One region of the Pseudoalteromonas aquimarina genome, then DNA from elsewhere that is predicted to be linked to it. Evidence: predicted binding sites of a transcription regulator. Region 1 holds the regulator's gene; each other region holds the start of a gene.
The links. The regulator FNR, encoded in region 1, switches genes on or off when oxygen is low (the NO sensors DNR and NnrR bind a similar motif). The targets are predictions, from matches to a motif close to TTGATCTAGATCAA.
Positions count from the first base shown of each region.

Region 1 (8,085 bases):
CAATGGCATCTGGTGCAGATATTTCCAAAAATACGGCAGACGTTGTTCTACTCAACAGTGAGATCAATGGCATCAGCCGACTTTTTGAAACAGCTAAACTAACACGCCGCGTAATTAAGCAAAATTTGACAATTTCGCTGTGTTACAATGGCTCTATTCTACCATTAGCTGCGATGGGATTAGTTCCACCTTGGGTTGCAGTAATTGGTATGTCCGCAAGTTCACTTATCGTAATTGGTAACTCATTACGATTACTTAAGTAAGGGGCACTTAGTTGTGAGCATCATTTATGTATTAATACCAATTGCAATATTATTGGTTATTGTGGCAATCGGCATTTTCTTTTGGGCTGTGCGCAGTGACCAATTTAATAATCTCGACAAACAAGCCCACAGCATTTTGTTCGAAGACGATAAAGAACAACACAAAAAAAGTAATGACAACTAGTCAGCTGTTATCCGCACTTATTATGGGATTGCTAGGCAGTGGGCACTGTTTAGCAATGTGCGGTGGTGTTGCGTCGTCTCTTACGCTTGCAGTAAAAGATAAAGCCTTAGTTAAACGCTACACCCTACTCTACAATCTTGGTCGCATTTTAAGTTATTGCCTTGCAGGTGCCCTTGCAGCTGGCATCAGTCAACAGTTTGCATCTCGTTCAACCACATTTTCATTTGTTTTATCCATATTAAGTGGCGTGTTTATGATCTTGGTTGGTCTTTACATTATGCGCTTAACATTTTCTCTTAACTGGATAGAAAAAGTGGGAAAATATGCGATATGGCAACATCTAGTTAAATTTAATAAGCGTTTATTACCGGTTAATACCAATCACAAAGCACTTGCTTACGGTATGCTTTGGGGCTGGTTACCCTGTGGTTTAGTCTATTCAGCCCTATTATTCTCCATATCAACACAATCGGCTATTTATGGTGCAACCTTTATGTTGTTGTTTGCACTTGGTACTTTACCAGCGATGGTTGGACTTGCTTTTGCAGCAGATAAATTTAAACAAATACTTAACCATAATTTCGTACGAATGATGTTTGGTAACATCTTCATTTTCTACGGTTTATACCTTTTGATAATTGCGTTATTATAAGGTTTTATTATACATTATTCTGGTATTACGTTTTCTCTAGGTGTGTCATGGAATTGAGCAAAAAATCAGTGTCAAAAAACTGCGCTATTAAGTGTCAGGATTGTAGTATTAGTCAACTGTGTATCCCTGTTTCGTTAAACAGTGAAGAAATGGGTAAATTAGATGACATCATCGAGCGTAAAAAGCCGCTACACAAAGGTGATTTCTTGTTTGAAGCAGGTCAACCGCTTCGCTCAATTTACGCTGTGCGTTCAGGTTCATTTAAATCTTACACATTAACTGAAAGCGGTGAAGAACAAATCACAGGTTTCCATTTAGCCGGTGATATTGTTGGCTTTGATGGTATTAGCACCATGAGCCACAGAAGCTATGCTCAGGCAATGGAAACTGCCATGGTATGTGAAATTCCATTTACCACCCTTGATGATTTATCTGGCAAATTACCTAAATTACGCCATCAGGTCATGCGTATGATGAGTAATGAAATCAATTACGACCAAGAAATGCTATTGATGCTTAACAAAAAAACCGCTGAAGAACGTTTAGCTGCATTTTTAGCAAACCTCTCTACACGCTTTGGTGAGCGCGGCTTTAGTAAAAAAGAATTCCGCTTAACAATGACCCGTGGTGAGATAGGTAATTATCTTGGTTTAACTGTTGAAACCATCAGCCGTTTATTAAGTCGTTTCCAAAAAGCGGAAATCATCAAGGTTGAAGGTAAGTTTATTACCATTCTTAATGCTGACGAATTATTCAAAGTCGCTTCTATTAAGTCTTGATCTAAAACAAAATATTCTATTAGAAACCTTTCAAATTAGTTTAGATCCATTACACTGGATTTATACTTTGGGAGGTTTTTATGAATACCATCAAAAAAATACTTGCGGTAATTGACCCAAGTAAAGAAAAACAAATTGCGTTAAACCGATCATTTGAGTTGGCAAGGAAGTCCGGCGCACAAATTACTGCTTTCTTATCTATTTACGATTTTTCCTATGAAATGACCACCATGCTTAGTCGCGAAGAACGTGATGCAATGCGTGATGCTGTGATAAATGATAGAAAAGAATGGATAAATTCACTTATTGAACAACAGGCTGGCGACTTAAACGTTGATTGTCAGGTGGTTTGGCATAACCGCCCTTTTGAATCGATAATTGAAACCGTGCTAGAGCAAGAATACGATATTGTTGTAAAAGGCACCCATCAACACGACACTTTAAAGTCCGTTATTTTTACACCCACTGATTGGCATTTGATCCGTAAATGCCCTGTTTCACTCTTACTTGTAAAAGAGCATGACTGGCCTGCAGGCGGCCAAATCCTAGCAGCAGTAAACGCCTCAAGTGAAGAAGAAACACATCAAGCACTTAATCACACCATTTTAAAAGAAGCGGCTTATCTTGCAGATTTAATTGATGGCAATCTCAATGTTGTTAATGCCTACCCTGGAACTCCTGTAAATATTGCAATTGAAATCCCAGAATTTGATGCTGGGCAATATACAGAATCAGTTAAAGCACATCATATTGCTGCTACTCATAAATTAGCCGAGCAATATCAGATAAATCCAAATCACTGTTACATTAATGAAGGTCTTCCTGAAGATGTATTGCCGCAAGTGGCAAATCAGTTAGATGCAGAGCTCGTTGTAATGGGTACTGTTGGACGTACTGGTATTAGCGCTGCGCTTATCGGCAATACTGCTGAGCACGTGATTGATAGCTTAAACTGTGATGTATTGGCACTTAAACCACAAGGTTATAAAAGTCCATTAGATAAGTCTTAACCTCGTTAATATTTTCACCTATAATACGCCCCTTTATTTGTTCTAGGGGCGTATTTGTATGTCGCATTCAGCAGAAGCTAAAGCGAAATATAACCTTAATAAGTTACAGAAACGACTTCGTCGTTTTACCGGCCAAGCGATTGCAGACTTCAATATGATTGAAGAAGGCGACCGTATAATGGTGTGCTTATCAGGCGGTAAGGACAGCTACACACTGCTTGATATTTTGCAAAACCTACAACGCTCAGCGCCTGTTAACTTTGAGCTTTTTGCGATTAACCTAGATCAAAAACAGCCTGGTTTCCCAGAGCATATTCTGCCTGAATATCTTGATTCATTGGGTATTGAATACAAAATTGTAGAAGAAGATACCTACAGTATTGTTAAAGATATTATTCCTGAAGGTAAAACTACTTGTTCACTGTGCTCACGTTTACGCCGTGGTATTTTATACCGTACAGCGAAAGAGATGGGCGCAACTAAAATCGCACTAGGCCATCACCGTGACGATATGATTGAAACTATGTTTTTAAACATGTTTTACGGTGGTAAATTAAAAGGCATGCCTGCTAAGTTATTAAGTGATGATGGCCAACATATGGTGATACGGCCACTTGCCTACTGTAAAGAAAAAGACATTGTAAAATACGCAGAAGCTAGAGAGTTTCCAATTATTCCTTGCAATTTATGTGGCTCACAAGAGAACTTACAACGTAAACATATTAAAGCAATGCTTAATGAGTGGGATAAAACGCAACCAGGTCGCGTAGAAACTATTTTTACTGCAATGCAAAACGTGGTGCCGTCACACTTGGCTGATCCTTCTATTTTCAACTTTGTTGAGCTGAACAAAGATTCGCAAATAACTGAAGGTGATATTGCCCTCGATAAGCCAGATGTACCTGCGGTACCAGTTGGCCTTGAAATAGAAGAGCAAGACGTCAACATTATCCAACTTTAAATTGTTTGGTAGTTATCAATTTATAAAAGGAAGCGTTGGCTTCCTTTTTTATTGCTCGAAATAAAGTTATCAACTATTTAATTTAAGAAGATTTTTTACTAGTATTGAGCATTATGCGCAGCCACTTAGTAACTTCATATGAATAAAAAAATTGCTCTCATCACCTCTGGCGGCGATGCACCAGGAATGAATGCCGCTATCCGAGCCGTCACCCTGCAAGCAGAAAAGTATCAGTACCAAGTACTCGGTTTTATCGGTGGTTATAACGGCCTAATTGACAATCATTCTATCGAATTAAATTGCCATCGTGTTGACGATATTATTCGTAAAGGTGGCACCATTTTAAAATCAGCTCGCTGTAAAGAAATGTTAAATCCAAGCGGCCCAAAACAAGTGGTAGATACACTAAACGCCAATAATATCGATGCATTAATCGTAATTGGCGGTGATGGTAGCTTTAAAGGATGCCAAGCGATTAGTGCCATATGGCAAGGCAACATTATTGGTATTCCCGGCACTATTGATAACGATATCAATGGTACCGATCAAACCATTGGATTTTGGACTGCAGTTGAAACCGCACTCGACAGCATAGATAAAATTCGTGATACCGCAAATGCCTTTGAGCGCATTTTTATCGTTGAAGTGATGGGACGAAATTGCGGTTTTCTCGCTGTTGAATCCGCAATCGGCTCAGGGGCTGAACACATTGTGTGTAAAGAAATAATAGAAGATGAAGTGCAGTTTATTGATCATTTACTCGTTAATATCAACAAAGCCATTAAAAATCACCGCACAGATAGTTATATTATTGTTATGGCAGAAAATTCGTTAAGTTTTAGCGCTCACGAATTAAGTAAAAAAATTGAGCGCTATACAGGCGTTGATAGTAAAGCTGCCATTTTAGGTTATATTCAGCGTGGTGGTAGCCCTGTTGCATCAGATCGTGTACTTGCAACACAACTAGGAGTTGCTGCTGTCGATGCGGTAAAAGAAAACAAAACCGACATTATGGTGGGAATGCTAAATAACTCACTCAATGAGATTGCACTTAGTGCTACCAGTTACAGTAATACTTATAACCAAGCCATTATTAGGCGTTTAAATAAGCTTAACTTCAATTTGGGATAATAAAAAAGCGCGTAAATCGCGCTTTTTTTACATCAACTCGCCAGTGCCGCTTTCACTTTATCGCGATAACTGCGGCTAACTTTCAGCTCTTGACCATTTTCTAGTACAAGTAAATATTCGCCACTTACTTGTGTTACTAATTTATTGATTTGTTTGCTGTTTACAATGGCACTTCTGTGCACACGAACAAACTCTTTCGGATCAAGTTCTGCTTCAAGCTCTTTCATTGTTTTGCGTAGAATGTGTGTTTTGCCATCGGCACAGTGTAAACACATATAATCGCCTGCAGCATCAACCCATTGAATACTGCTTACTTGCACACGCACAATTTCGCCCTGCTCTTTTACAGCAATTGATTCTGGGAAACGGGTTTCTTCTAATTTATCACCAGCAGCAAGCTTTTTAAGAATTTCTTCACAGTTGTTACCCGTAATACCCGCAACAAAGCTGGCAAGTTTACGTTTATGGCTTGTATCTTCTTGTGATTTTAAATATGTTTGCACTTTTTCTACCGCCTTCTTCAATCTGTCGTCATCTACTGGTTTCAGAAGGTAGTCTAATGCATGAATTTCAAACGCTTTTACAGCGTATTGGTCAAATGCAGTAACAAACACAATGGCGGGGATCCCTAACGCCGACTCAGAAAGTTGTTTTACTACTTCTAAACCCGACAACCCCGGCATTTGAATGTCTAGGAACATTAAATCTACTTGTTGGCTTTTACATTCAGCCAACGCTTCTTCACCGTTTTTACAAAGGCCCACTACTTCAATTTGTGGGAAATCTCTTAACCTTATTGATAACCCTTTTCGTGCAAGAGGTTCGTCATCAACAATAAGTGTTTTTATTGTGTTCATGGTTATCCTTTTTCAAACGGTATACGAATATTAACAACAAGACCTTGCGGCTGGTTGCTAGATAATACAAATGAATAGTTATTTTCGTAAAGCGTCTTTAAGCGATCTTGCGTATTTGCTAGACCAACTCCAGAACTTTTTACTAACGCGCCATTCTTTATATCAGTGCCTGGACCGTTATCGGATACTTCTAATAGTAATTCGTTGGCAAATACCTGCCCTTTAATCGAGATCAATCCACCGCTAGCTAAATTTGCGATGGCATATTTAATCGAGTTTTCAATAAGTGGCTGTAAAATCATGCTGGGTACTAGGGCATGTTTCGCCTCGTCTGTCACATCAATTTCAATGCTTAAGCGGTCTTCAAAACGGACCTTTTCGATATCAAGATACAAGCCTAACACATGTAGCTCTTGCTCAAATGGCACCCGCTTAATTGGGTCGGTATTGAGAGTGTAACGCAAGAATTCACTGAGTTTTGATACCATTTGATTGGCATTTTTATTTTCTTCAACCAATATCAAAGTCGAAATCGCGTTTAGTGTGTTAAATAAGAAATGTGGGTTTAGCTGATAGCGTAACATTTTAAGTTGCGCTTCATGTGCCATGGTATTCGCTTTAAGTGCGTTTTGTTTTTCACCTTGTAGCAATTGATAATATTTAATACCAAAGTACAAACCACTCCAACACAGCACAATATAAACTGAATCTAAGCCTTGCTTGAAATAGTAAAACCACTCATCTGGGCGATAACCGTGGCGGTATATTTCCCATAGATTAAACTTCTGAATAACAGACCAAGTTGTACCAATCACATAGGATGCAACAAATACAATGAAGATTAGTAATAGCGGTTTTGCATTCCAAATTTTACGATACAAATATCGAAGTGGAATGGTGAGTAAGCAACCAGCATAGGCATTTAGTACGATAACAAATACATAGATGTCACGCATTTCGAAAACACGTGAACCAATATAGTTTACTAAGGCATAACCTACCCATCCGGCGATTTGTAATACCCAAAAAAACTTTTGTCTATCTTCTACTAGTCTTTGCCAGTTCAAAATTCTTACATTCATATATCTTTAGTAACTCTTATTATAAGAATGTGCCTCAAGAAAGGCACTGATAGCCATCCTGCTTTACGTGCAACTCATCGCATGACAGTTGCAATTTGCCATAAAAAAAGCTGGCAGTAGCCAGCTTTTTTTATTTTTCGGTTAATTACTAACCTAATTTATCAGATGCAACTTTATATGTTGGATCTTCAATCACATTTACTTCCACTAAATCATTTGCGCGACTTAATAGCTTTTGACAATCTTTAGAAACATGACGTAAATGTAACTTTTTACCTTGCTTAGAATAGCGCTCAGCTAAGCTGTCGATTGCTTCAATCGCACTGTGATCAGCAACGCGACTGTGCTTAAACTCAACAATCACATCTTGCGGATCATTTTTCACATCAAATAATTCTAAAAAGTTCTTAACTGAACCAAAGAATACAGGGCCATGAAGTTCATATACTTTCGAGCCATTTTCATCAATATAAGAAGTTGTGTAGATATGTTTCGCATGCTCCCACGCAAACACTAATGCAGATACAATCACACCGACACATACCGCTACCGCTAAGTCAGAAATAACCGTTACACCCGATACCAACACAATTACAAATGCATCTGTTTTAGGTACTTTGTTCATAATACGGAAGCTTGACCATTCAAATGTACCAAGTACTACCATAAACATTACACCAACAAGCGCCGCAAGCGGGATCATTTCAATTAAGCTTGCAGCAAACAAAATAAACATTAATAACATTAACGCTGCAGTAATGCCTGATAATCGCGAGCGACCGCCAGAATTAATATTAATCATTGATTGGCCGATCATCGCACAACCACCCATCGCACCAAAAAAGCCACAAGTAACATTCGCTGCACCTTGACCGATACATTCTTGGTTACCATTACCGCGAGTTTCAGTAATTTCATCAATAAGAGTCAGCGTTAGTAATGATTCAATTAAACCAATTGCGGCAAGCACTAACGCGTATGGGAAAATAATCCATAGTGTTTCAAGTGTCATTGGTACATTTGGAATATGAAATTCAGGTAAGCCGCCAGCCATTGTTGCATTCGCATCACCTGTCATATCTTTTAAGAAATCGACGACTGTACGTGCTTCTAAATCTAAGCCAATCACTAAACCCGTTACCACCACAATCGCAGCAAGTGATGAA
Region 1 is NZ_JBMMUG010000001.1:725,156-733,240, forward strand. It holds gene AAEU29_RS03300 (heavy metal translocating P-type ATPase) at 1-263, shown strand, start outside; gene ccoS (cbb3-type cytochrome oxidase assembly protein CcoS) at 277-447, shown strand; gene AAEU29_RS03310 (sulfite exporter TauE/SafE family protein) at 437-1,099, shown strand; gene fnr (fumarate/nitrate reduction transcriptional regulator Fnr) at 1,147-1,878, shown strand; gene uspE (universal stress protein UspE) at 1,959-2,888, shown strand; gene ttcA (tRNA 2-thiocytidine(32) synthetase TtcA) at 2,947-3,849, shown strand; gene AAEU29_RS03330 (6-phosphofructokinase) at 3,988-4,980, shown strand; gene AAEU29_RS03335 (LytR/AlgR family response regulator transcription factor) at 5,013-5,837, opposite strand; gene AAEU29_RS03340 (sensor histidine kinase) at 5,840-6,904, opposite strand; gene AAEU29_RS03345 (SulP family inorganic anion transporter) at 7,068-8,085, opposite strand, start outside.

Region 2 (8,085 bases), on a different contig from region 1:
CAAATGCGTTACTTAACTTATTAAACGATATCTTAGATTTTTCAAAAATAGATGCTGGAAAACTCGAACTTGAGAGCCTTGAGTTTGATTTGCGCGCTATGCTTGGTGAGTTTGCTGAGGCAGCAGCAATTCAAGCACATCAGAAGAAGCTAGAGCTGGTGCTTGATATTACCAATGTGCATACCAAAACGGTAAAAGGCGATCCAAACCGATTGCGTCAAATTTTACATAACTTAGTTGGTAACGCGATTAAATTTACTGCCCATGGTGAGGTTGTTATCAAAGCGGGGCTGACAGACTATGATGATGCGTTTTTGCAATTGCAATGTGAGATCTCCGATACAGGAATAGGCATTTCTGCACAGCAACAAGAAAAACTATTCAAATCATTTTCTCAAGTTGATGCGTCAACAACACGAAAATACGGCGGTACCGGGCTTGGGCTGGCAATTGTTAAAAAACTATGCAGCTTAATGGACGGTGATATTAGTGTACAAAGCGAGTTTGGCAAGGGCTGCTGCTTTAAGTTTTCAATACTATTGGGCAAAAGCGACTCGTTACAGGCCGTTATTCCAACCGTTGATATTTCAAAATTAACGATTTTGATTGTCGATGACAACAAAACTAATTTAGATGTACTGCGTGGGCAGCTAGAATTTTGGGGAGCCACCGTTATAGAGGCAATTTCAGCAGAGCAAGCAATTGAAGTGTGCGAAGAATATTACGATGTTCATCAAAAATGCTTTGATATTGCCTTTCTAGATATGCAAATGCCCGATGTGGATGGTGCACAACTAGGTCAAATGATTAAACAGCATGCAAATCTTCATGCGACCAAGCTTATCATGATGACGTCAATGAACGATCAAGGGGATGCGAACTTCTTTGCTAATTTGGGCTTCTCTGGTTATTTTCCAAAGCCTGCAACCACATCAGATTTATTAGATGCGTTAGCAATTGTTGTTGACGGTGGTGAAGCACTTAAACAAGCAAACCCACTTGTAACACGGCATTACATTCAAGCGCTACAAACTAAGCACAGTGATAAGCCAATCGCTTGGGATAGCCAAATTCGCATATTATTAGCCGAGGATAATCAGGTAAACCAAATTGTAGCTGAGAGCACGCTAAATAAACTAGGGCTGATGGATGTAACCATTGCTGAAAACGGACAAAATGCCATTTCTACCCTTGCAGCTTGCGATAGTGAAAAGCCATTTACCCTTGTTTTAATGGATTGCCAGATGCCAGAAATGGATGGTTACGATGCTACAAATGCAATTCGAAGGGGCGAAGCTGGCAGCTTTTATCAAAAAGTTCCTATAATCGCCATGACTGCAAATGCCATGGTGGGTGATAAAGAAAAGTGTTTAGCTGCAGGCATGGATGACTACATATCAAAGCCAATTGTTGAAACTAATTTACTCAATAAATTGTTAACCTGGCTACCTCATCAATCACAAGAACCTGAATAGCCGCTAAACTTGGCTCTTGAACTAATATTTTTTAAGATATTGTAAAATAGAACAATCTAGACAAAGCTGAGTTTTTGATTTGCAGGTAATTGAGGCAGTAATATATGAGCAAGGAAAGTAAAAAATATAAAGTACTCGTCGTATGCATGGGTAGAATACCCTTGGAAATCGAGTGCTTTTTTGTCTAATAAAATCAATAATTTACATCGTTAAAATATATTCCCCATAATTCTCCTAAAATTCCCCACAAAAAAATATGTACTCCCCACTCGCTATTATTTGCTCAGTAAAGCTAGATTTCTTAGTTCTTCAACAATAATTTTCATGGTCTGTTCCTAGTTAGATTTGAACTAATAAAAAAAGGAATAAAGAATATGAAACGAATTTCGACCGTTGATTTATTAAAAGCAAACGATGACTTAGGCTCAGCAATTTACATGGCTGAAAATGCATTTTGTGAATTAAATGCAGGAGTCAGTGAACTTACGTATGAGGACATTTGGAAGCGCACTCTAGATCCACATTACAGCCAACATGATGACTTTGAATACGAACTAACCAAACGCTTATTCATCAGTTACCTCACAATATTTGATGAATTAAGGAACACTCCAAATTTAGTTGTAGACCGTGAAAATGATTATTTTGATGAGCAGCTTATTTTAGATTTTTACGACTAACTTAATAATTCCCCCAACGTGTTCCTACTTAATTTGAAAGACATAAAGTAGGAACTTTAAAATGAGCCAAAATCAATTTATCCGTAAATATAAGCGTATTTCTAAATCAAAGTGGGCATCACATGACAAAAGTACAATATTACTATTGGCAGACGTTGTTAATGACACAGGTGGTGAAATAGAACTGGGGTTTACCCGATATATCTATTTACATCGAGATGAGGTGGGCAAGGTACTTGGTATATCGATTTCAAAAGCCATATTTGAGGAGACCGATCTTCATTTTGCAGAACGGTATCTGGAGGGCAATGACATGTTGTTATTGCTACTTACTTATATTGATGAAATTACCGAGTTCTGTGATTTATTTACGGATGAGTTTAAAAGTATTTTCATGCTGCCACCAAAAGAGTATTTTGAAGTAGCAATTCAAGTTTGGTGTGAACAAATTGAAAATGCGTAACTAGAGCGAGCCTATCGGCTCGCTTTTTCACTTTTTGCTCTTAAAATAAAAACAGAGTCTGGAATACCTGTACTATCAGATTTGTTTTTTGTTTCTTTTCTAGCGTCTAAAACGCGTTGCTTCAGCGCTCGTCTTTCTTCATCAGATGGCAGTGTCAGTTTGATACCGCAGAAGTAAGTTTGTGTAGTCATTAGGATGAATATGATTATAGAAAAATGAAATTTAACTTAGCGTGATATAAAAGTCATTTCAAGATTGTTCATCCCATGAACAACTAAACTTTATTTAAAAGACTTATTTACCTGTTTTGAACTTATGATTACCCATTTAGGAGTATTTAAATTCTTAACCAGATCAATACTATTTTCCAAGTATCCCTAACTAGGTTTAAGCTATGATCTCAAAACTTTCAGATTTAGTCGAAATGGCTAATGAACAACCCGATCCACAACGTTTACTTTTCTTGTTTGCAGAAGTAAGCAGTGAGAGTAAAAAAAATAAAAGTCAGCAAAAAGGTACCATTACACCAGTAATGTGTGTAGACAAACTGCCTTCAGATATAAATGCCTTTGATGACTTGGTAAAAGAAGCCGATGAAATTGCGAAAAACTGGGATTTTATGTTTATCGCAAGTTTAAGTGGTGATAAAGGTGAGCCGCCAACCTCTGAAGATGCTGAGCCTTACTTAACTAAGATGACGAATGATGTGATGAGTGGGCAAAATATTGCGCGCTATGTTGTATTTGACCGAAAACATAACCCTGTTGAACTTGTGGCTAGCTAAGACGCTTTTTTAATGAAAAGTTAACACCGATTCCCCATTGAATGCTTGCGTCAATGGGGATTGACAACAGCTAAGCAACTTGGCCCGTTTCCATTATCATAAACATAAGTGAACGCTCTGTTTCAGACGCATTTTGGTCTACCAATGGGTATAATATATTCTCTTCTTTATGGTTATGTTTGGTGAGTAAATTCACTAACTCTTCGAAGAGAACATGGGATTTATTCGGTTCGTCAGTTAAACTATGTTGGATTTGTGATACAAGCTGTAAAATTTCGATATGCTCGTTAGTCATTACATGTGTTGGTCCATGACTAAACTGCGATTTTTTTTCAAAAAATGGAAAAAGTACGCTTTCTTCCCACAAAATATGTTTACGAAGCCCACTCTCAAATGCTTCAAAAAGCCCTATGGCCCGCGTTTTATCATTTTCTAAGTTGCTTTTAAATTGCGCTAAGAGTAAATCTAAGCGCTTGTGATCGGTTTCAAAGTATTCAGTCAGAGTAATCATCTTAGTGGTTCCTTATTCTAGGATCAGTTGACAGTGAGTAATTAGAATTTGATTGAGTTGTTTTGGAAGACGGCTTCTGTCGAAGTTCTCGATTATCCCTTTAACCTCTAAGCTCAATTCTGTATTACCACTTATGACTAGGTCGCGGTTAAAAAAAAGCATGTCAGGGTCAGTCTGTTGTCCTGCAAGTAGTACAAACTTATTGAAACCACCTTTAAACACGGTATCAGCGGTGGATGAGTTTGTAACAACGAATTGATTATTTTCAAGCGTAATAGCAAAACTAAATCGAATATCTGTCACATCAATTTTGATCGATTTGCCAACAAGAAAATCCAGCTCATGATGTTGTCGTTCTTCTCTAAAAACAACGTTGAGTACTTTGGCTATTAATGAGTAGCTAATGTGGTCAGGGATCACATGCAACGAGGCTGCAATTCCAGTAGGCATTGTGTTAACAAGACATTTTATTAACGACATAGTTGTTGGACCTAACATAGGTTGAATCTCACAAAATAAAATTTACATTACCTTGGACATCAAAGAGAAACTTAATCTAAATCAAATTAGTGTATAACAGCGATGAAACTACCTCTTAAGATTTGCCCAGAGTAACCGAGTAGGTAGGTTCACTACCTTCTTTGTTAACCGATAAAAACAAATAGGGGTATTTCATTGATTTGACTATTGTTTATTGACTTAGATCAATTTTACCGTTTGCAAATATACGTACTTTATTGACACTTATGGTTTTAATACAGGTAGCCCCTATGGAGCTCTTATGCCCTGCTGGCAGTTTATCGTCGCTACAAGCGGCGGTTGATGCTGGGGCTGATGCCGTTTATATCGGCTTTAAAGATGAAACGAATGCACGTCATTTTGCCGGGTTAAACTTTAACCCGCGACAGCTTGAAAATGGTATTAACTACATTAAAAAAGCAGGGCGTCGCTTGCATATAGCGATTAATACCTTTGCCCATCCAGGTTCGATTGAAAGGTGGTATCACGCAGTTGATAAAGCTGTCGCGATAGGCGCAGACGTATTAATTATTGCCGATTTAGCGGTTTTAGAATATTGCGCGACACGTTATCCAAATATTGAAGTACATGCCTCGGTTCAAGCCAGTGCAACGAATATCGGGGCAATAAATTATCTAGTTGATAATTTTGCGGTAACGCGGGTGGTGTTACCACGTGTACTTTCGATTCATCACGTCCGAAATTTAGCGCGTCATGTCAAAGTGGAGTTGGAAGTATTCGCTTATGGCAGTTTGTGTATTATGGCTGAAGGGCGCTGTTATTTATCGTCTTATTTTACCGGAGAGTCCCCTAATACTGCAGGTGCATGCTCGCCAGCAAAATATGTTGAATATCAGCAGCAACAGGGCAGGCTCACAACGCTGCTCAATGAGGTGGTGATTGACAGTTTTACTGACAGTGAAAAAGCAGGTTACCCAACGTTATGTAAAGGCCGATTTGATATTGATGGCGAGCGCTATCACGTACTGGAAGAGCCAACCAGCTTAAACAGTATGGCGCTATTACCTGATTTAATGGCAGTAGGAATTGCAGCGATTAAAATTGAAGGACGGCAACGTTCTGCGGCCTATGTGAGTGAAGTAACACGGACTTGGCGTGAAGCGATTGATAACTGCCTTGCCAACCCATCACAGTTTACCCCATCAAGACAAGCAGAAGCGTGTTTATCTGCATTATCTGAAGGTAGCCAAACGACGCTAGGGGCATATCATAAACAATGGAAATAACGGCTATGAGGTATTCATTAGGGCCTATTTCGTATTACTGGCCAAAAAGAAACGTATACGAGTTCTATCAGCAAGCGGCACAAAGTGATGTTGACATTGTTTACCTAGGTGAAACAGTGTGCGCTAAACGACGTGAATTAAAAATGAAAGATTGGCTGACAATCGCAGAACAATTAACTCACGCTGGCAAAGAGGTTGTGCTCTCAACCATGGCGCTGCTCGAAACGCCTTCTGATTACCAGCAATTGAAAAGACTCTGTCAAACGAGCGAATTTAGGATTGAGGCAAACGATCTCGGTGCGATTGCGTTGCTTGAAAAGGCAGGTTTTCCTTTTGTGGTTGGCCCCGCGATCAACTGTTATAACGGAGAAACACTAGCACAGCTACTAGCAAAAGGGATGAAGCGCTGGGTGATGCCAGTGGAACTATCTCGAGATTGGCTCAGCAATATATTAAATTCAACTGCGATCCGTGATAAACGCGATCAGTTTTCGGTTGAAGTATTTAGTTACGGTCACTTACCACTTGCCTATTCAGCACGCTGTTTTACTGCGCGTTCGTTAAATCGCTCAAAAGATCAATGTGAGTTGTGCTGTATTGATTACCCAAATGGGCGTACCGCATTCAGTCAAGATGGCAGTCAGGTGTTTGTGATCAATGGCATTCAAACCCAATCTGGACTTAAATATAACTTAATCAACGAGCAAAGGAGTATGCATGGGCTAGTGGATATTATGCGTATTAGCCCTGAATTAGATAACACATTTGATGTGATCAATCAGTTTGTGCAACAGGCAAAACAGCCACACTATCGAAAGCTAGACAAAACGAAAGAGGTCAATGGTTATTGGCACAATATTGCAGGCTTAACTTTGGCTGGCGAAGCAGGCTGATTATTTACTGGAGGATAAACTAATGCATTTACATTCGGATGGAAAACTCGGCGCAAAGCCGCAAGCTATGACCACAGTGCCACTATTCCGTTTAGCTTTTCGGCCTTTTTTTTGGTTCGCATCGTTATTTAGTGTATTAGCGATCGCACTATGGGCTGGTTTTTTATCGGGCACATTGAATTTTTCGCCGCTGGGGGGCGGACATTTTTGGCATATTCATGAAATGCTATTTGGCTTTACCAGTGCAATTGTTGTTGGCTTTTTACTTACCGCTGTACAAACTTGGACAGGCAAGCCAAGTATTAAGGGCTATAGCTTGATGGGGTTGTTCGGTTTATGGGCTTTGGCGCGGGTGTTACTCATCTTTACACCGCCTGAACTTGAAACTGTTAGCATCGGAATAGACCTGATTTTTCTACCCTTGGCCGCATTTTTCCTCGCTCGCCCTATTATTTTGGTAAAGCAATGGCGCAATATTATGTTTGTACCGATTTTACTAATTATGGCTGTGCTTAACGCAGTGATGTATTTGTCATTGTATGGTGTTATTGCAATAAGCTATAGCGCAATCAGTCATATGATGGTACTGATGGTAAGTTTAGTGATGTGCATTATCGGCGGCCGTGTCTTTCCAATGTTTACGGCAAATGGTACTCGTACAGAAAAAGTTGCGGCTATACCACTTTTAGAAACCCTTTCAATTATGAGTATTGTGTTAGTTATTTTCTCACATGCGTTTGTTTTATCATCAGAAGTAAAGGGTTTTCTACATATTTTCGCAGCCACAATTAACTTTATTCGCGCCTTGCGCTGGCGCATCTGGGTAACGTTTACGACGCCGTTAGTGTGGCCCTTACACCTCAGTTATTGGTTTATGTGTTTTGGACTGTTGGGGGTTGGTTTAGTTGAGCTAGGTCTAAATACTTCAATATCCTTGGCCTATCATAGCATCACCGTCGGTGGAATTGGATTAATGGTTTTGGCTATGATCTCACGAGTTTCGCTTGGTCATACGGGACGTATGATCCAAGTTGGCAGAGTAATGTCATTTGCATTTATGATATTTGTGATAGGTGTTGTGTGGCGCGTAATGTTCCCATTGTTTTGGCAACATTATCAAATGAATCTAATATTTTCAGCCATTATCTGGATCATTAGTTACGGGTTATTTGTGATTAAATATGCAAAGGTACTCTTCTCAGCGCGTATTGATGGCCGGGATGGTTAAGGACTAGAGACAGTCTCTTATTTTTGTGAGAATAAAATAATAACGATAATCAGCATCAGTACCCAAAAACCAGATAGAATTTGCCAAAACAACAGTTTTGATGAGTCTTTTTGGATTTTTGGGTCGTCGAATAAAAACTTTGCATTGGGTTCACGCAAGTCAGCTAATAAGTTCTCAATGGTGCCATAGCGTTCCAGTGGTTCAAATTTAACACCTTTTTCCAGTGCGCGATCGAACCAAATCGGGATCATCGGATTGTGCTCAGTAATACTGGTATAACGCAGG
Region 2 is NZ_JBMMUG010000003.1:523,102-531,186, forward strand. It holds gene AAEU29_RS10305 (response regulator) at 1-1,475, shown strand, start outside; gene AAEU29_RS10310 (hypothetical protein) at 1,850-2,155, shown strand; gene AAEU29_RS10315 (hypothetical protein) at 2,217-2,618, shown strand; gene AAEU29_RS10320 (hypothetical protein) at 2,630-2,809, opposite strand; gene AAEU29_RS10325 (ribonucleotide reductase subunit alpha) at 3,013-3,402, shown strand; gene AAEU29_RS10330 (hemerythrin domain-containing protein) at 3,473-3,913, opposite strand; gene ubiT (ubiquinone anaerobic biosynthesis accessory factor UbiT) at 3,926-4,393, opposite strand; gene ubiU (ubiquinone anaerobic biosynthesis protein UbiU) at 4,684-5,679, shown strand; gene AAEU29_RS10345 (U32 family peptidase) at 5,685-6,572, shown strand; gene AAEU29_RS10350 (NnrS family protein) at 6,595-7,800, shown strand; gene AAEU29_RS10355 (bifunctional protein-serine/threonine kinase/phosphatase) at 7,818-8,085, opposite strand, start outside.
Region 2: ubiU (ubiquinone anaerobic biosynthesis protein UbiU) is a predicted target of FNR. The motif match lies at 4,608-4,621, and genes of this name have one in related genera.

Region 3 (8,085 bases), on a different contig from region 1:
CCCCATATTCAAAAGATTTCTGTCAGAGCTGCAACCGCTTGCGTATTTCATCATTAGGTAAACTGCATTTATGCTTATTTGGTGAGGCAGGTCATGACCTGAGACCATTACTTGCTGAGGACAAACAACATCAATTAGATGGTTGCATTGCTGCCTTGCTAAACGATAAACCGGTAAGCCATTTTTTACAGCAAGGTATTTCTGGCTGCACATCAGAGCTTGCGATGCTGGGAGGTTAGTATGGAGATAGTTGGTTTAGTGTTAGCTGGTGGCAAGTCTTCACGAATGGGGCAAGATAAGGCCGAATTACGCTTTGGTGATCAAAATCTATTGGACCATGCCATTGAAACGCTGAGTGATTCTCTGTGTCAGCGAGTGTTAGTGAGCCGTAACAAAGGTAATGCTATTAAAGATCGATTTATTGGCCTCGGACCTTTGGCAGGCATTGATGCTGCAGTCGTTGGACTCAACAATGGCATTTGGCTCAGTGTATTGCCAGTAGATATGCCTCTTGTCAATTCTGCACATCTGATCGCATTGCAACACTATTCATTGAAACAGCAGCAAGCCTGTTATTTTGAGGGTTTTATGCTGCCATGTGTGCTGCAAATAAATAATGCGTTGCGCGTTTATTTAGCAAATAGTTTAAGCAAGCAAAAATCACTTTCGCTGCGAGCATTACTCAAGGCTCTTAATGCAAAGCCCCTAGCATCAATCAGACCCGATTTACTTATTAACACCAACACGCCAGAGCAATGGCGGAGTTTAGAGACAACATTGTAGGAATTATTATGGGACATAAAACACCAGCCCCTTTTCAAGCGTTAAATATTGCAGTTTTGACGGTGTCAGATACACGTGATGAAAGCAGTGATACGTCTGGCCGCTATCTAGTTGACGGTATTGAAACAGCAGGGCATATACTCGCAGATAAGCAAATTGTGATTGATGATATTTATAAGATCCGTGCAGTAGTATCACAGTGGATTGCCAGTGATAAGGTGCAAGCAATTGTGATCACTGGTGGCACAGGCTTTACTGCACGCGATTCAACGCCGGAAGCATTGGCACCATTATTTGACAAAGAAGTTGATGGCTTTGGGGAACTGTTTCGTCAAATTTCATATCAGCAAATTGGCACATCGACCATTCAATCAAGAGCGGTTGCGGGGTTTGCCAATGGTACGGTGATTTTCGCCATGCCAGGTTCTACTAATGCCTGCAAAACTGCATGGCAAAGCATTATTGTTGAACAATTAGATGCATCTCATCGGCCATGTAATTTTGTGCCGCAATTAAAGCAAACACAAAGCGCACAGTGTCAATCGCGAGGCTAATATGACGTCATTTACACATGTTGATGAACAGGGGGCTGCGAGCATGGTTGATGTTAGTGAAAAAACACCATCAACACGAGTTGCGAATGCCTATGCCCGTATATCTATGGATCAGACCACTTTTGATTTATTAGTGGCTAACGCTAATGCAAAGGGAGATGTCTTGCAAGTTGCACGGATTGCAGGAATTCAAGCAGCGAAACGCTGTGCTGACTTAATTCCACTATGTCACCCTTTGTTGCTTAGTAAAGTTCAGGTTGATCTAGAGTGTGATGCCGCGCTTTGCTGTGTACATATCAAAGCGATGGTGAAATTGACTGGCCAAACTGGGGTTGAAATGGAGGCGCTCACAGCGGTCAATATTGCGGCACTCACTGTTTTTGATATGTGTAAAGCAAGCGACCCTGAAATGGTCATTAGCCATTGTCATGTAAGCCATAAAGAAGGTGGTAAAAGTGGTGATTTTAGTCATTCGCAACACCATGCTTTAACTGTTTAGGAGGCGTTAAATGAAAATTTTATTTTTTGGTCGGTTACGGGAAATGTTGAACTGTAGTGAACTCGAAATACATGATATTGAAATTCAAACACTTGCTCAACTACGCATGCTGTTGGCCGAACGCGGCGAAAAATGGCAAGAGTTCTTGTTAAAAGGCAATGCTCTGGCTGCGATAAATCAAGCAATGGCACTGGAAACAGATACTGTAACGACCTCTGATGAGGTGGCGTTTTTCCCACCGGTAACGGGAGGCTAATATGATAAGAATACAACATCAAGATTTTGACTTAAATGCACTTTATACAGATTTAAAACAGCATAATTTGCATGCTGGCGCAATTGTCACATTTACTGGATTGGTACGTGATTTTAATCAAGGCAATGATGTAACGGGACTATTTTTAGAACATTATCCAGGTATGACAGAGCGTACCCTTGAGGCGATTATTGAACAAGCCAAAGAACGGTTTTTTGTTGATCGTGTGGATGTTATTCATCGAGTTGGTCAGTTGAGTTTGGGCGATCAAATTGTCTATGTAGGCGTCTCTAGTCAACACCGAGAAGAAGCGTTTGATTGTGCTCAATATGTGATGGATTACCTTAAAAAACAGGCCCCTTTTTGGAAAAAGGAAACCACAACACACGCGGATGTATGGTTAACACCAGCAGACAAAGATCAAACGGCTTATTTAAACTGGGAGTAGCTTGAGGTGCGGTTTTGCTTGCAGCTTTATTTTATATGTGTGTTATTTGCAGCGGGCACAGCAGACGCGCAGCCTTTGCGAATTGCGGTGGCTAGTAATTTTAAAGCCCCTTTACAGCAAGTTGTCAGTGAATTTGAAAAGATTTATCAAATAAAGGTATCTTTATCTTCAGCTTCTTCCGGAGTGCTTTATCAACAAATTAGCCATGGTGCACCATTTGATCTATTTCTTTCGGCAGACGAATATCGCCCTAGCAAATTAATCGAGTATGGATTGGCTATTGCAGCCAGTAAACGCGTGTATGCGATAGGTGAATTGGCATTTTATTCTCCCAATCAATATACCAGTCTGTCACAGCTAAACAATGACGAGACGCTTGTTTTAGCAATCGCGAATGGTAAGCATGCACCTTATGGCATTGCCACACAGGCGTATTTAGAAAAGTACTTTGAAACGCTTTCAGTTAAAACCGTGACGACGAATAACATTGCTCAAACGTTTCAGGTCGTGCACTCAGGCAATGCGAAAGCAGGGTTTGTCGCTTTAAGTCATTTACTGGCGCACAATGTAGCAAAATCAGATTATCAAATACTGAATACTAAAGAGTCATCTATAGCGCAATATGCGGTTGTTATTTCAGCTTCAAGACAGCAAGATAAAGCGCAGCAATTTCTTAGTTATTTAAGTTCCGTCTCTGTACAGCAACAATTGTCGCGCTGGGGATACCATTAATGGTGATGATATCAAACAGCGAAATAATGGCATTTTGGTTGACGGTGAAACTTGCCCTGAGCACCATGGCGATTCTACTGCTTATCGGTATCCCTTTGGCGTGGTGGCTAAGCCAAAGTCGTTCTTTTATTGCGCGTATTATCGAGTCTTTAGTGGCGCTGCCGATTGTATTACCGCCCACTGTTTTGGGCTTTTATTTATTAATTGCGTTTTCACCACAGACGTTTATCGGTGGTTGGTTTGAAACCGTAACTAACCAACAACTGGCATTTTCCTTTTGGGGGATTTTAGTTGGCTCGCTGATCTATTCATTGCCTTTTGTAATACAGCCATTACAGTCAACATTTTCCGATATGGACCACCAGTTACTCGAAACGGCGTACTCATTGGGTGCATCCAAGTGGGATAGTTTTATTAACATTGTCTTGCCTATTTCTCGTAATGGCATTATCAGCGCAGGTTTATTATGTTTTGCCCATACGGTGGGAGAATTTGGTGTGATCTTAATGATTGGTGGCAATATTCCTGGGGAAACTCAAGTACTTTCCATTGCACTATTTGATGCAGTTGAATCAATGGAATATGACAAAGCACATACTATTTCTGCAGGTTTATTGGTTTTTGCTGTGTTTAGTCTAGCTGTAATTAATTATTTAAAAAGGCCGCGACGATGTTAACTGTGAATGCTGAAATTGTTCTTGCACAACGTCATTTTCGTTATCAGATAGCGACTAAACCTGAAAGTCAATGCATTGGTATTGTTGGCGGATCAGGATGTGGTAAGTCGACATTATTTAAGATAATTGCGGGGTTTGCGCCGGAGGCGAAAGGGAGCATACAAGTAAAAAATAAAACGTTACAGGACGCCAGCATATGGTTAACGCCTCAACAGCGAAATATTGGCTATGTGTTTCAAAATGCACGACTGTTCCCGCATTTAAATGTGGAACAAAACCTGGTGTTTGCATATAAACGAGCGACACAAGGTATGTTCTCATTTGAACAGGTAGTCTCAACTATGCAGCTAAAACCTTTGCTAGCAAGAAAAACACAGTTTTTATCAGGAGGGGAACAACAACGAGTGGCTATTGCCAGAGCAATCTTGAGCAGTCCGCAACTACTTTTACTTGATGAACCGCTGACAGGTATTGATAAAAATCAAAAATTGCAATTGCTTGATTATTTAAAACAAATAAAACAAGAATATACGATCCCCATGTTGATGATCTCGCATAATCAAGATGAGTTATGCCAACTCGCAGAAGAGATTATCGCCGTTGATTAGTTGTTGTTATCGCTTTTGTCGTTGAGATTTTGATGAGCTTTAATGACATTACACAAGGGATAAAATTGTTTTTACCTCTAGACCGCCTGCTTGAAATTTTAGTCGGAAACTGAAAAGTAAACTCTTAAATCATAGGGAACATCAGTTCCCTATATACGAAAGAGAATTAAGCTGGTTGCTTGTGGTAATGCCGTTTGGCATGCTCAACACGGCGACCTTTACTAAAGGCTGTTACAGGCTTTAAATAGCCGATAACCCGAGTTGCATAGTCGATTTCAAGGCTACCGCATGCACTGCAATGTTGTTGAGTTTGTTTATCAATATGGCCGCAATCATGACACAGCGTACTTTTGACATTAATACAAAAATAATTACACCCTGTTTTGGCAGCAATATTGAGTAGTTGTAAATAAGCGGGTGCGCTGAGGTGTTCGTCTAAATTAAGATGTAGAGCACTACCGCCATCAAGGTATTGGGTGAATTGCGTACCATGAAGCATTAGTTTATCTAAATGGGTACAGTGTTCATCCTCAACTAGATAAAAATAGCTGTTATAGCAATCCCGAGGCACACTTAGCTGACTTTGTTTATCCCATTTTGCATTCTTTACGCCTAAATTCTCCGCGGGTACAAATTCAGTGTTAAACAAATAGCCATATTGTTGTTTAGCCTGTTGGTTAGCATCAAAAATAGTTTTTAGTTGTTGGTTTATAAATTTTTGATAATCTGAATTATTGCTCACTTCAATGCCGAGGAATTCAGCGGCTTCAGCCATACCATTGACACCTATGGTTAAAAACTGTTTATCCAGTTGTATAAACCCTGCATCATAAACTGTGAGTAGGCCTGCAGCTAGATACTCTTCCATCACTTTTCGGTAGGCAACTTGGTATTTATGAATTTTTTCAACTTGTTGCTTTAAGTCGTGACCACACTGTATCAAGCGGTTCATATTTAAAGTAATCACATTGATTGAACCCGTGGCGACACCGCCCGCTCCAAGCGAATAAGAGAAGGTGTTATTAACCATTTCATTACGTAATCGACAGCAAGATGCCAAAGAGTCTGCGCTGGTAGATAGATAAGTGAAAAAGCTGTTGCCATTTGCGAGCTGTTTGGCAATCTGGCAGGCGAATTGTTGATCTTTCACTTTCGTCTCATCACTGAGCATGGCGACGGTCACCACCGGGAAGGTCAATAATGCGCGTTCGCGCTCTGTGTTAAACCAATCAAGAAAATACCATTGTAATTGTTCAACACTATGCCAATTAGGTTTGCTAAAATCAGGGAAGACAAAATCAGCAAAAATACTGTGAAAGTAGTGTTGATCATAAATACTAATATTCCAAAATACACTTTGATAGCCCCGTGCTGCCGCCGGTTGGTTAAGAGCGTATACCACATGCTGTAAATGATTGGCGATTTGCGAAGTATGCGTATTTAAATAATCATCGCCATAATCTTTACGGGCAAAATAATCGAAGTAAGTTAAAAACTCTACCGTGGCGACGGCACCAGCAAATTGACTGCTTATAGCAAATACGAGATTAACAAAACTGCCGCAAAAACTTTCAATATGTTTTGGCGCTTTTGATTCGCCGCCTAATTTGGTTAATCCATCTAATAAGAAGGGGTACATGCTGAGGCTAACACAGTATGGTTTGAGGCTAGTTTCATCATGCACATAGATCTCGTGAGCTTCAATCTGTCGAATATATTCATGCGCTAACTCATGATCAAATAGTTCAGCAATTTTGTTATACATTACCTTACGGTTAATCTGAATAAAGCAGTCTTTCATCATTTCGGCTTCGAGTGTGGCTAAGTTTTTGCTGGTGACATTGGCATTGGCATCAAATTGTGTACCATCAGCTGGCGTACAAGCCGCTTTATATTCGTCTATAAAATTAAGCTTTTGTTTGATTTGTTGATGATTAAGAGTGAGCACAGTTAATTCCTTCTAAAAACATGAGTTAAATCAGAATGGGTGTTTAAATCGAAAAATCGTTGGTTGCTTCGTGGGCTGTCTAAGCCTCCTAATTTCGCTTGCCAGCTGCCGGTTTTGAGATAATCCAGTTGGTTTATTAAGGCTTGTGATAACAGACATTGACTGAGCCCGGTGTATAGGCAAGTTTTAAGCTTGGCGTGTCGAATACGTTGCAAATACTCAATAAGTTGTTGTTCATGCCATTCGCCACCTAAAAAACAGACACACGAGATATAGTCGCGATATTGGTTTAGATAATGTTCGAGCAAAGTTACTGTTAGGGCTTTGCCAGCCTTGCTGTTCCATGTTTCGGCACTATGACAACCCTTACAAGCGAGTGGACAGCCGACAATGGAAAAAACCAGGCTGAATTCGTTTGGCACTTCTTGCCATGTGGTCTGAATATTAGAATATCGCATACTATATATGGTGTTGTTTTTTTATATTTTGTCTATATATAGTGTTTTAATATTTTTGGAGTTAAGTTGATTTGATCTAGATCAAGCTAATGTTTGTGTTACCTCTTGATGGGTAGAGTGGAAAAGACGAAAAAAATGCACCGCGAAGGGTGCATTTTTAGCAAATATTATTTGAGCTATGCCTTAAAACAGAGCGATGGTGACTGTATCGCCTATTGCGGCACCGTTTGAGTTTTCTTCTAGCAACACGTAGCAATTGGCCCGCGACATTGAGGAAAGAATGCCAGATCCTTGCGCACCAACAGAAACCACCTGCCACTTGCCGTCTTGCTCGGTGGCAATGGCGCGCTGAAATTCAAATCGACCTGGACGCTTTTTAAAATCACTGGTTGCGGTAGCGAGAAGTTTGGTTTGTGATTTTGCTTGTGTGCCCATTAAGGTTTGAATAAATGGTAAAGCCAGCTGCTCGAAGGTTACAGTGGCAGAAACAGGGTTACCCGGTAAGCCGATAAAGTGACTATTGGCAAGCTGGCCATAAGCAAAGGGTTTGCCAGGCTTGATAGCCAGTTTCCAAAAGTTGATTTCACCCAGTTCGTTAAGAATATCTTTGATAAAGTCTGCTTCACCGACTGATACACCTCCTGAAGAAATCACTACATCGGCTACTTCATCAGCATGCCAGAAGGCTTCACGGATCGCTTCTTTACTATCTTTGATTATGCCAAGGTCAACGATGTTAACCGGAAGCTGCTGTAGGTAAGCAATTAATGTATGGCGATTTGACTCATAAATTTGACCGGGCGAAAGTGTATCGCCGGGTGATACCAGTTCATCACCAGTCGATAATACAGCAACCGTAATTTTTTGATAAACCGTTATTTGGTGAATCCCCAAAGAGGCGAGTAAACCGATGTCCGCTGCTTTTAGAGTATGGCCTTGGTTTAATATTGTTTGGCCCAGTGCTATATCTTCGGCACATTGTCGAACATTTGCACCGAGTTTTAACTTATGCGCATCCTTGATACTGATGACATTATCTGTTGCACAGGTCATTTCCTGCATCACCACCGTATCGACCGAACTTGGTATTGGCGCACCCGTCATAATACGAATACATTCGCC
Region 3 is NZ_JBMMUG010000003.1:538,817-546,901, forward strand. It holds gene moaA (GTP 3',8-cyclase MoaA) at 1-239, shown strand, start outside; gene mobA (molybdenum cofactor guanylyltransferase) at 241-783, shown strand; gene moaB (molybdenum cofactor biosynthesis protein B) at 792-1,337, shown strand; gene moaC (cyclic pyranopterin monophosphate synthase MoaC) at 1,339-1,836, shown strand; gene AAEU29_RS10400 (MoaD/ThiS family protein) at 1,880-2,092, shown strand; gene moaE (molybdopterin synthase catalytic subunit MoaE) at 2,094-2,540, shown strand; gene modA (molybdate ABC transporter substrate-binding protein) at 2,559-3,272, shown strand; gene modB (molybdate ABC transporter permease subunit) at 3,272-3,949, shown strand; gene AAEU29_RS10420 (ATP-binding cassette domain-containing protein) at 3,943-4,557, shown strand; gene nrdD (anaerobic ribonucleoside-triphosphate reductase) at 4,724-6,505, opposite strand; gene nrdG (anaerobic ribonucleoside-triphosphate reductase activating protein) at 6,508-6,963, opposite strand; gene moeA (molybdopterin molybdotransferase MoeA) at 7,147-8,085, opposite strand, start outside.
Region 3: nrdG (anaerobic ribonucleoside-triphosphate reductase activating protein) is a predicted target of FNR. The motif match lies at 7,035-7,048, and genes of this name have one in related genera.

Region 4 (8,085 bases), 140 kb from region 1:
AAGGTTTGTTCTTAAAATTTCAGGATCGGTAAATTCTGGACGACCTAAGAAGTCTTCTTCTGAATAAAGACGAATACAAATACCTTCAGCCACACGACCACATCGCCCTTTTCGCTGATTAGCACTGGCCTGCGAAATAGCCTCTATTGGAAGGCGCTGTACTTTGGTGCGATAGCTGTAACGGCTTATACGCGCTGTACCTGGGTCAATAACATAGCGAATGCCCGGTACCGTTAACGAGGTTTCAGCCACGTTGGTTGATAACACAATACGACGGCCCGAGTGCGAGGCAAAAATACGGTTTTGCTCAGCATTGGAAAGCCGCGCATAAAGTGGCAACACCTCAGTATTTGTAAGGCCACGTTTTGTGAGTGCATCGGCAGTATCGCGAATTTCACGCTCACCATTCATAAAAATAAGAATATCGCCCGGCCCTGCTTGCATTAGTTCATCAACTGCATCAAAAATCCCTTGTAGCTGATCGCCCTCAGCTTCCATTTCGGTTTTGTTGATTTCAGTTAACGGACGATAACGCACTTCCACAGGGTAAGTACGGCCCGACACTTCAATAATCGGCGCATTATTAAAATGTTTTGAAAATCGCTCTGGGTCGATGGTCGCAGAGGTAATAATCAGTTTTAAATCGGGGCGTTTCGGTAACAGGTTTTTCAAATAACCTAAAATAAAATCGATATTTAAACTGCGCTCATGCGCTTCATCGATAATAATGGTGTCGTATTGATTTAAAAATCGATCTTGTTGAATTTCCGCAAGTAACACACCATCTGTCATCAGTTTTAAATAGCTTGATTGTGAAACTTGATCGCTAAAACGAATTTTAAAACCCACTTTATCGCCAATGGTGGTACCAATTTCTTCAGCAACACGGGCTGCAACGCTTCGCGCCGCTAATCGACGTGGCTGGGTATGGCCAATTAGACCAGCAACACCACGGCCTAATTCCATACAAATTTTTGGCAACTGCGTGGTTTTACCTGAGCCGGTTTCACCCGCCACAATCACCACTTGGTTTTCACTAATAGCTTTTTTGATATCGTCTTTTTTCTGACTGACTGGCAGGTTTTCTGGGTAGCTTACTTTCGGTAGCTGCTTTAAGCGTAACTCACGCGCTGCAATACTTTTTTCAATATCTTGGGTGATAGTTGTTAGTACTTTTAACTGTTTTGCTTCATCACTTATTTTTTTGACACCATCAAGACGACGTTTAAAGAGAAACTGATCTTTTTTAAGGCAATTTTTTAGAAGTGAATACAGTTGCTGTTGTGGATTAGCCATAGATAGAATAAAGCGGAAATTCAAAAGCCTAATAATACCAAATTGATCACCATAAAATAAGGGAAGCGATGTGCTTCCCTTATTTTAATTTTACTAAACGAAAAAATTAGCTTTATTCGTCTTTAAAAATTGCCACATAGGTTGGCTTACCCGCCATTTTAGATGCGCGATACATGCCTTTGGTGTTAAATGGCAGACTGATATTGCCTTTGTTATCGACAATAATTACACCCCCTGTACCCCCTATCGGCTTAAGTACATCATGAATAACTTCATCACCCGCTTGTTTAATGGTTTTGCCTTGATATTGCACACGAGCACAAATATCTGATGCCACACTGTAGCGAATAAAATATTCACCATGACCAGTAGCAGACACCGCACATGAGCGATTATCAGCAAACGTACCTGCACCAATCACTGGAGAATCACCAATACGACCAAAGCGTTTTGCTGTCATGCCGCCAGTAGATGTACCTGCGGCAAGGTTTCCGTGTTTATCTAAAGCCACAGCACCGACGGTGCCCATTTTATATTGCTCAGGCAGAGCGCGATGATTAGCTTGGTAGTTTTCAGTTTTGTTAAGCTTCTTTTTGGCTCGCTCTAACGCTTCAAAACGGTGTTCAGTATCAAAAATACTGTTATTAACGAGCTCCATGCCGTTTTTCTTAGCAAACTGCTCAGCGCCTTCACCGCTAAGCATCACATGCACTGACTGTTCCATCACCATACGCGCTAAATCAATTGGGTTTTTAATATGTTTTACCCCTGCGACCGCACCTGCTTGACGGTCGCGTCCATCCATAATTGAGGCATCAAGCTCGTGGTGGCCATCATAAGTATAAACAGCGCCAATACCTGCATTAAAAAATGGCGAATTTTCTAAGATATTAATTGCTGTGGTCACTGCTGTTAAGCTCTCACCACCGTTTTCAAGCACTTTATAACCAGCCTCTACCGCTTCTTGCAGTTTAGCGCGATATGCCGCTTCTTTTTCAGGTGTAAATTTACTTTTATCTATGGTGCCAGCGCCGCCATGAATGGCGATAGAAAATGGCTGCTCACTTACAGCAAACGCACTGGTAGATAAAAGCGCTGTAAATAGCGCCGTTGCGAGTGATTTATTCATTATTATTTTCCTTTTGTTACTGTTTAATTTGCAAGGCAAACGCGTCAATTTCAAGCATTTTCGATGAACCGCATAAACACAGTGTTTTTTTGTTCTAGATCAACGCAATTGCATCACAGCGGCGTAGATTAAGAATTAAAGAACAGGAGGCGTTATGAACAAAAACGCGATTTTAATTGAGCTTAAAGAAAAACAAATCGAACTGAGTAAACGCATCAATGCGATCAGTTCAGATTTTAAAAAAGGTCGTTCGCAGGATTTTGCTGAACAAGCCACTGAAAGTGAAAATGACCAAGTGCTCGATAGTATTCGTCACGAAGCAAATTTAGAACTTCAACAGGTCAATGCGGCCATCACTCGCTTAGAAAATGACAGCTACGGCATTTGTAGCCGCTGTGATAGCGCGATAGCAAGCGAGCGTTTAAAAGCATTACCGTATGTACAAACTTGTATTAACTGTGCCCAATAAGGAATAACAACCATGTTTATCGAAAAACACGACATGCACCATGAATTCCCTGAATTTAATGAAGAAATTCGCGAATTAAAAATGACTAATGCGCACTTTTCAAAATTATTTAAAGAATATCACGAGCTCGACCATGAAGTGATCCGCATTGAAGAAGGTGTTGAGAATACTTCAGATGAGTACCTTGAAAAACAAAAGCTACGTCGTTTACACCTAAAAGATGAGCTTTATTCAATGCTTAAATCGCATAAAGAAAATTAAATAATAGCTACAAAAAAAGCGCCAATTGGCGCTTTTTTTTATTTAACGTTTAACCGTTAAAATTAAGCATCTTGCTCTGCTTTAAGACGTGCAAGACGATTAACTTGAGGCATTGACGTTAAGAATGAGTAGATTGGTGGTAAGTAACCACGCTTACGAAGCTCTAAGAACTCTTCATCAGACATTTCATTTAGCTTCTTCTCGTCGATTAGATAGATACCATTGATATCACGCTTTTCGCCTTTGATTTCAAGCGTTAATGTTTGTGCAATTAGTAGCTCTTTATCTGCTAGGAATTTAGTGAACGCAGCTGTTACTTGAGAAAATTCAACAAATGCAATTAAACCTTCTTTACGACGCTTAAGGTAATCTGTCTCTTCACCTTTCTCATCGAAAAGTGCATTACCTTCTTCTTTGTTTACAAGGTCGCTTGACTCATTGATACCAACAAATAGTTGATCTTCGTTTTCTGGGTTTTTGCTAAGTACTAACGGGTAACGCGTAAGTGCGTGTGGAAGGTAAGCACCCTGCCATTTGCCATCTTTAACAAATAGGTTTTCGTTTGGCTCTAAACCAAGCATTGCAACTGGCTGGAATTCACCTGTTTCGTTGTTTTTAACAAACACAATTGGGTATTCATTAGCTACACGTGCAAATTCGTGCGCTACAACTGGTACTAAGTGTTGATCTTTAACTAGGTCTGTGTTGAAACCGTTTTTAATTTTAACATCTTTGTGTTCAACATTATGAAGAGGCTTTACTACGTCCGTCATCTTACTGCTCCAATGGGATTCTAATTATTTATAATAGTGCTGCTAGGCTAGCGGTTTTAATTGTAAAAAGAAAGTAAAAACCTCGTTTCTTTTTAATGTATGTAAACGTCTATTCTTTACCTAACATTTCATTACAAAATGATATAAGGACGAACAATTATTTTTCAAGGGAACGGGTGACAAAAAGCGACAATTTGTGTCTAATTGATAACAATAAAACAGCGCTGTCATTTATTAAGTAGTGTCAAAATGCAAACAAAGCCGATTCAATCAATTATTATTTTAGGTGGTGGTACAGCCGGTTGGCTGGCTGCAAATCATCTCGCAATTAATCTAAAACCAAAAGAACAACAAGGTGTTAAGATTACCGTGATTGAATCTCCCGACAACCCAACCATTGGCGTAGGCGAAGGTACTGTGCCTTTGATGCGAAATACACTAAAAGAATTTGGTATCAGTGAAGAACAATTTATTAAAGAGTGCGATGTTTCCTTTAAACAAGGCATTCAATTTGATAACTGGATGAAGCCTGTAGATGGCAAAATACACTCGTACTATCACCCTTTTGACTACCCTATTTTAGATAATGACAGTGTTGCTGCTTGGTTACAAAACCCTGAAATACCATTTTCTCATGCGATGAGTCGCCAAGCACTGTTGTGTGATAATCATAAATCTCCTAAGGCTATTACCGACCCAGAGTTTGCTGGGCAAGCAGCTTATGGTTACCACTTAGATGCCTATAAATTTTCTGATTTACTTAAACACCATGCGATTGAGAATCTCGGCGTGGAACATCTTGTGTCACATATTGAAGATGTAACACTTACCAATAACGGCGAAATTAACAGCCTAATTAGTTTGCAAGGTGACGTATTTAACGCTGATTTTTACCTTGATTGTTCAGGCTTTTGCAGCAGACTATTAGGGCAAGCATTAAATATTCCGTTTATTGAAAAAAGTGATGTGCTGTTTGTCGATAAAGCACTTGCTATTCAAGTCCCATATGACAGCGAACAACCTAAACTACCCTCTTCGACTATTGCAACGGCATGTGATGCAGGTTGGATATGGGATATAGCGCTTCCAACCAGGCGCGGTATTGGTCATGTATTTTCATCAAAGCATTGCACTTTAGATGAAGCAAAAGCCACGCTTGCCAACTATTTAAACACATCAGTAGATGAAATAAATCCACGCTTAATCGATATGAAAATTGGTCATCGTGAAAAATTTTGGCATAAAAACTGTGTTGCCATTGGACTATCTCAAGGGTTTGTTGAGCCACTTGAAGCCACTGGCTTGCTCGCTTTTGATGCTACCGCTAAATTACTTGCTAAATCGTTCCCTACCAATACAGCACAATTAGCCCAAGCTGAAAAACGCTATAACAACTATGTGAGTGGTTTATGGCAAGGGGTAATTAATTTTATCAAAATGCATTATGCCGTATCGGACAGAGACGATACCGCATTTTGGCGTGATAATCGTGATACAGCTAGTTGGCCTTTAGAATTACAAGAAAAGCTTGAGCATTGGCGCACACATATTCCAAGCTTATATGATTTTGAACGCGGTTTTGATGCGTTTCGCTTAGAAAATTATTTATACGTTTTATACGGGATGAATTACCCGACCAAGATTGGTGATACCGCTTATCGATATCAAGCACCAGACATTGCACAAAAACAGTTTGATTTAATTCAAAGGCAAGCAACTCAGGTTGCTGACTATTTAGAAGATAATTTAACGGTTATAAATAAAATCAAGCAATTTGGCTTAAGCAAGGTGTAAATACGGTATGGTAATTCCAAAGAAAATAGTAGTAGTTGGCGGTGGCTCTGCTGGGTGGATGGCAGCAAGTCTTTTACATCACAGCTGGGCAAGTAAAGGGGTTGAAATCACCCTGATTGAATCCGACATGATTGGCGTTGTTGGCGTTGGTGAAGGCTCTACTCCCTCGTTAAAATATTTTTTTGATAAGCTACAAATCGCCGAAAATGAATGGATGCCATTTTGTAATGCGACTTATAAGTGTGGCATAAGCTTTCCAAATTGGACTTCACACTTAGAAGAAAACGAATATTTTCATCCCTTTTACTCTGATCATGACTGGAAGACAGGCCAAGCGTTTATCCATAACTGTAACGTAAGACGCCAAGGGTTTGATATTCAAACCAGGCCAAATCACTATTGGCTACAAGCAAAATTAGCAAAGAATAAGCTCAGCCCTAAACTCAAACAACCACAAAATAAAGAGCTAGATTACGGCTATCATTTTGATTCGCAAAAGCTAGGCGAGTTTTTAAAAAATCGCGCTATCAAGCTAGGTATAAAGCAAATTATTGGTACCGTAGAGGTTGTTAATAATGATGACAAAGGCGTACACAGCCTAACATTAAACTGTGGTCAAACCATTAACGGCGATTTATTTATTGATGCTACTGGCTTTGCCAGTTTATTGCTGCAAAAAACGCTGAAAGTGCCTTTTATTTCATACCAAGATTATTTACTGAATGATAGTGCCATTGCCATTCCAACCGAAACGCAAACAGATAATGAGATTTCACCTCAAACGGTGTCTCGCGCTTTAAGTGCTGGTTGGGCATGGACAATTCCGCTTAGAAACCGAAACGGCAATGGTTATGTGTATAGCAGTAAATATATTACACCTGAAGATGCTGAAGCTGAGCTGCGCGCTTATTTAGGTATTAGTAAGCGCGATGATATTAAAGCACGTCATATAAAAATGCGTTTAGGGCGTGTTGCCAAACACTGGCATTTAAATGTACTTGGCGTAGGGTTATCACAAGGGTTTATTGAACCGCTAGAAGCCACTGCATTAAGCTGTATTCAATACACTGTTGAACATTTTATTGAAACAGTTGATCAAGGTGGCAATGATGAAACGACCCAAGAGCAATTTAATCAACAGATCAATACTGTTTATGACGCTATTCGGGACTACATCAGTGCTCATTATCGATTAAACACCCGAGATGACAGCGCTTATTGGCGAGACAATCGAGGTGCTGCTTCTCCAGAAAAGTTATCAAAAATACTCATATCTTGGGATGATCCAGACAGCCAGTTCGAAAGTACATTACAAAAGCTAAATGCGGAAGTAATGTATTTTTCGCCAAGTTGGTATTGTTTGCTTGCAGGAAAAGGGCGATTTAACGAAACAACTCACACACTGCCCCAGTCAGTTAAAGTTGCTAATGTGGCTGATATTGATAATTACTGTGAGCAACAATCAACATATTTCAAACCGCACTCTCAGGCCCTTAACAGTGATTAACGTTTAATTGCTAATTTTTTAGTCAAGGGATCTGACGAATTTATTTTTAAAGGATTATTTTGTTCTCTATCAACACGCAATTTGTTGTGTCTGAATCATATATTTCAGGCACAGACCATAAAATTATAATAATTGATAATGCATTTAATGAATTAGATAAAATCATTAACTATGCTAACAACACCGCTTATTATCAGCCTCCAGGAAAAGACGGTACGCTCTACCCCGGCAGTCGCGACGAAATGCCGGAACCCTACTATCAAGCATTCTCTTCGCTTTTAGCGCGTGTTTTTACATCTACAGTGAAACACCAAGTTGCGCGCTGTTGGTTATCAAAGATTACTGTTAAGCCTGATCAACTTTCACCACTTCAAACCATGCCTCATTATGATTCATTGTTAAGTGAAGATATGGCAGCGGTGCACTATTTATCCGGCAGTGAGTTAGGTGGCACAAATTTTTATCGCTATCGTAAGTACGACAAGGTTATGCTTTCGAAAAGCGATGAGCCGATTATTGTAGATATGCTAAAGCAACATCAAGCGTCGAATGCTCAAGGTTATATTGATGAGTCAAATGATGTATTTGAAAAGATTCACAGTGTTGAGGCAAAGCCTAATCGTGTTGTTATCTACTCGGGTAATATTTTACATAGCCCTTCCGTTACAGCAAAAGTAGAGTTTGAGAAAAATAGCAACAATAGCCGCACGTCAATTAATTCATTTTTTAAACGTTTAAACAAAACTTGAGCTGAAGTGATGTGCTTCAGTTTATGCTCTTACTATTTTCTAAGCACAAAAAAAAGCCTCGCAATTGCGAGGCTTTTTATAAGTATTAACTTTTAGCTTAGAAGCGG
Region 4 is NZ_JBMMUG010000001.1:864,043-872,127, forward strand. It holds gene hrpA (ATP-dependent RNA helicase HrpA) at 1-1,296, opposite strand, end outside; gene AAEU29_RS03940 (isoaspartyl peptidase/L-asparaginase family protein) at 1,409-2,425, opposite strand; gene AAEU29_RS03945 (TraR/DksA family transcriptional regulator) at 2,580-2,894, shown strand; gene AAEU29_RS03950 (HP1242/YdcH family protein) at 2,907-3,155, shown strand; gene AAEU29_RS03955 (SapC family protein) at 3,218-3,928, opposite strand; gene AAEU29_RS03960 (tryptophan halogenase family protein) at 4,178-5,722, shown strand; gene AAEU29_RS03965 (tryptophan halogenase family protein) at 5,730-7,229, shown strand; gene AAEU29_RS03970 (DUF6445 family protein) at 7,316-7,978, shown strand; gene AAEU29_RS03975 (TonB-dependent receptor) at 8,076-8,085, opposite strand, start outside.
Region 4: AAEU29_RS03945 (TraR/DksA family transcriptional regulator) is a predicted target of FNR. The motif match lies at 2,515-2,528, and genes of this name have one in related genera.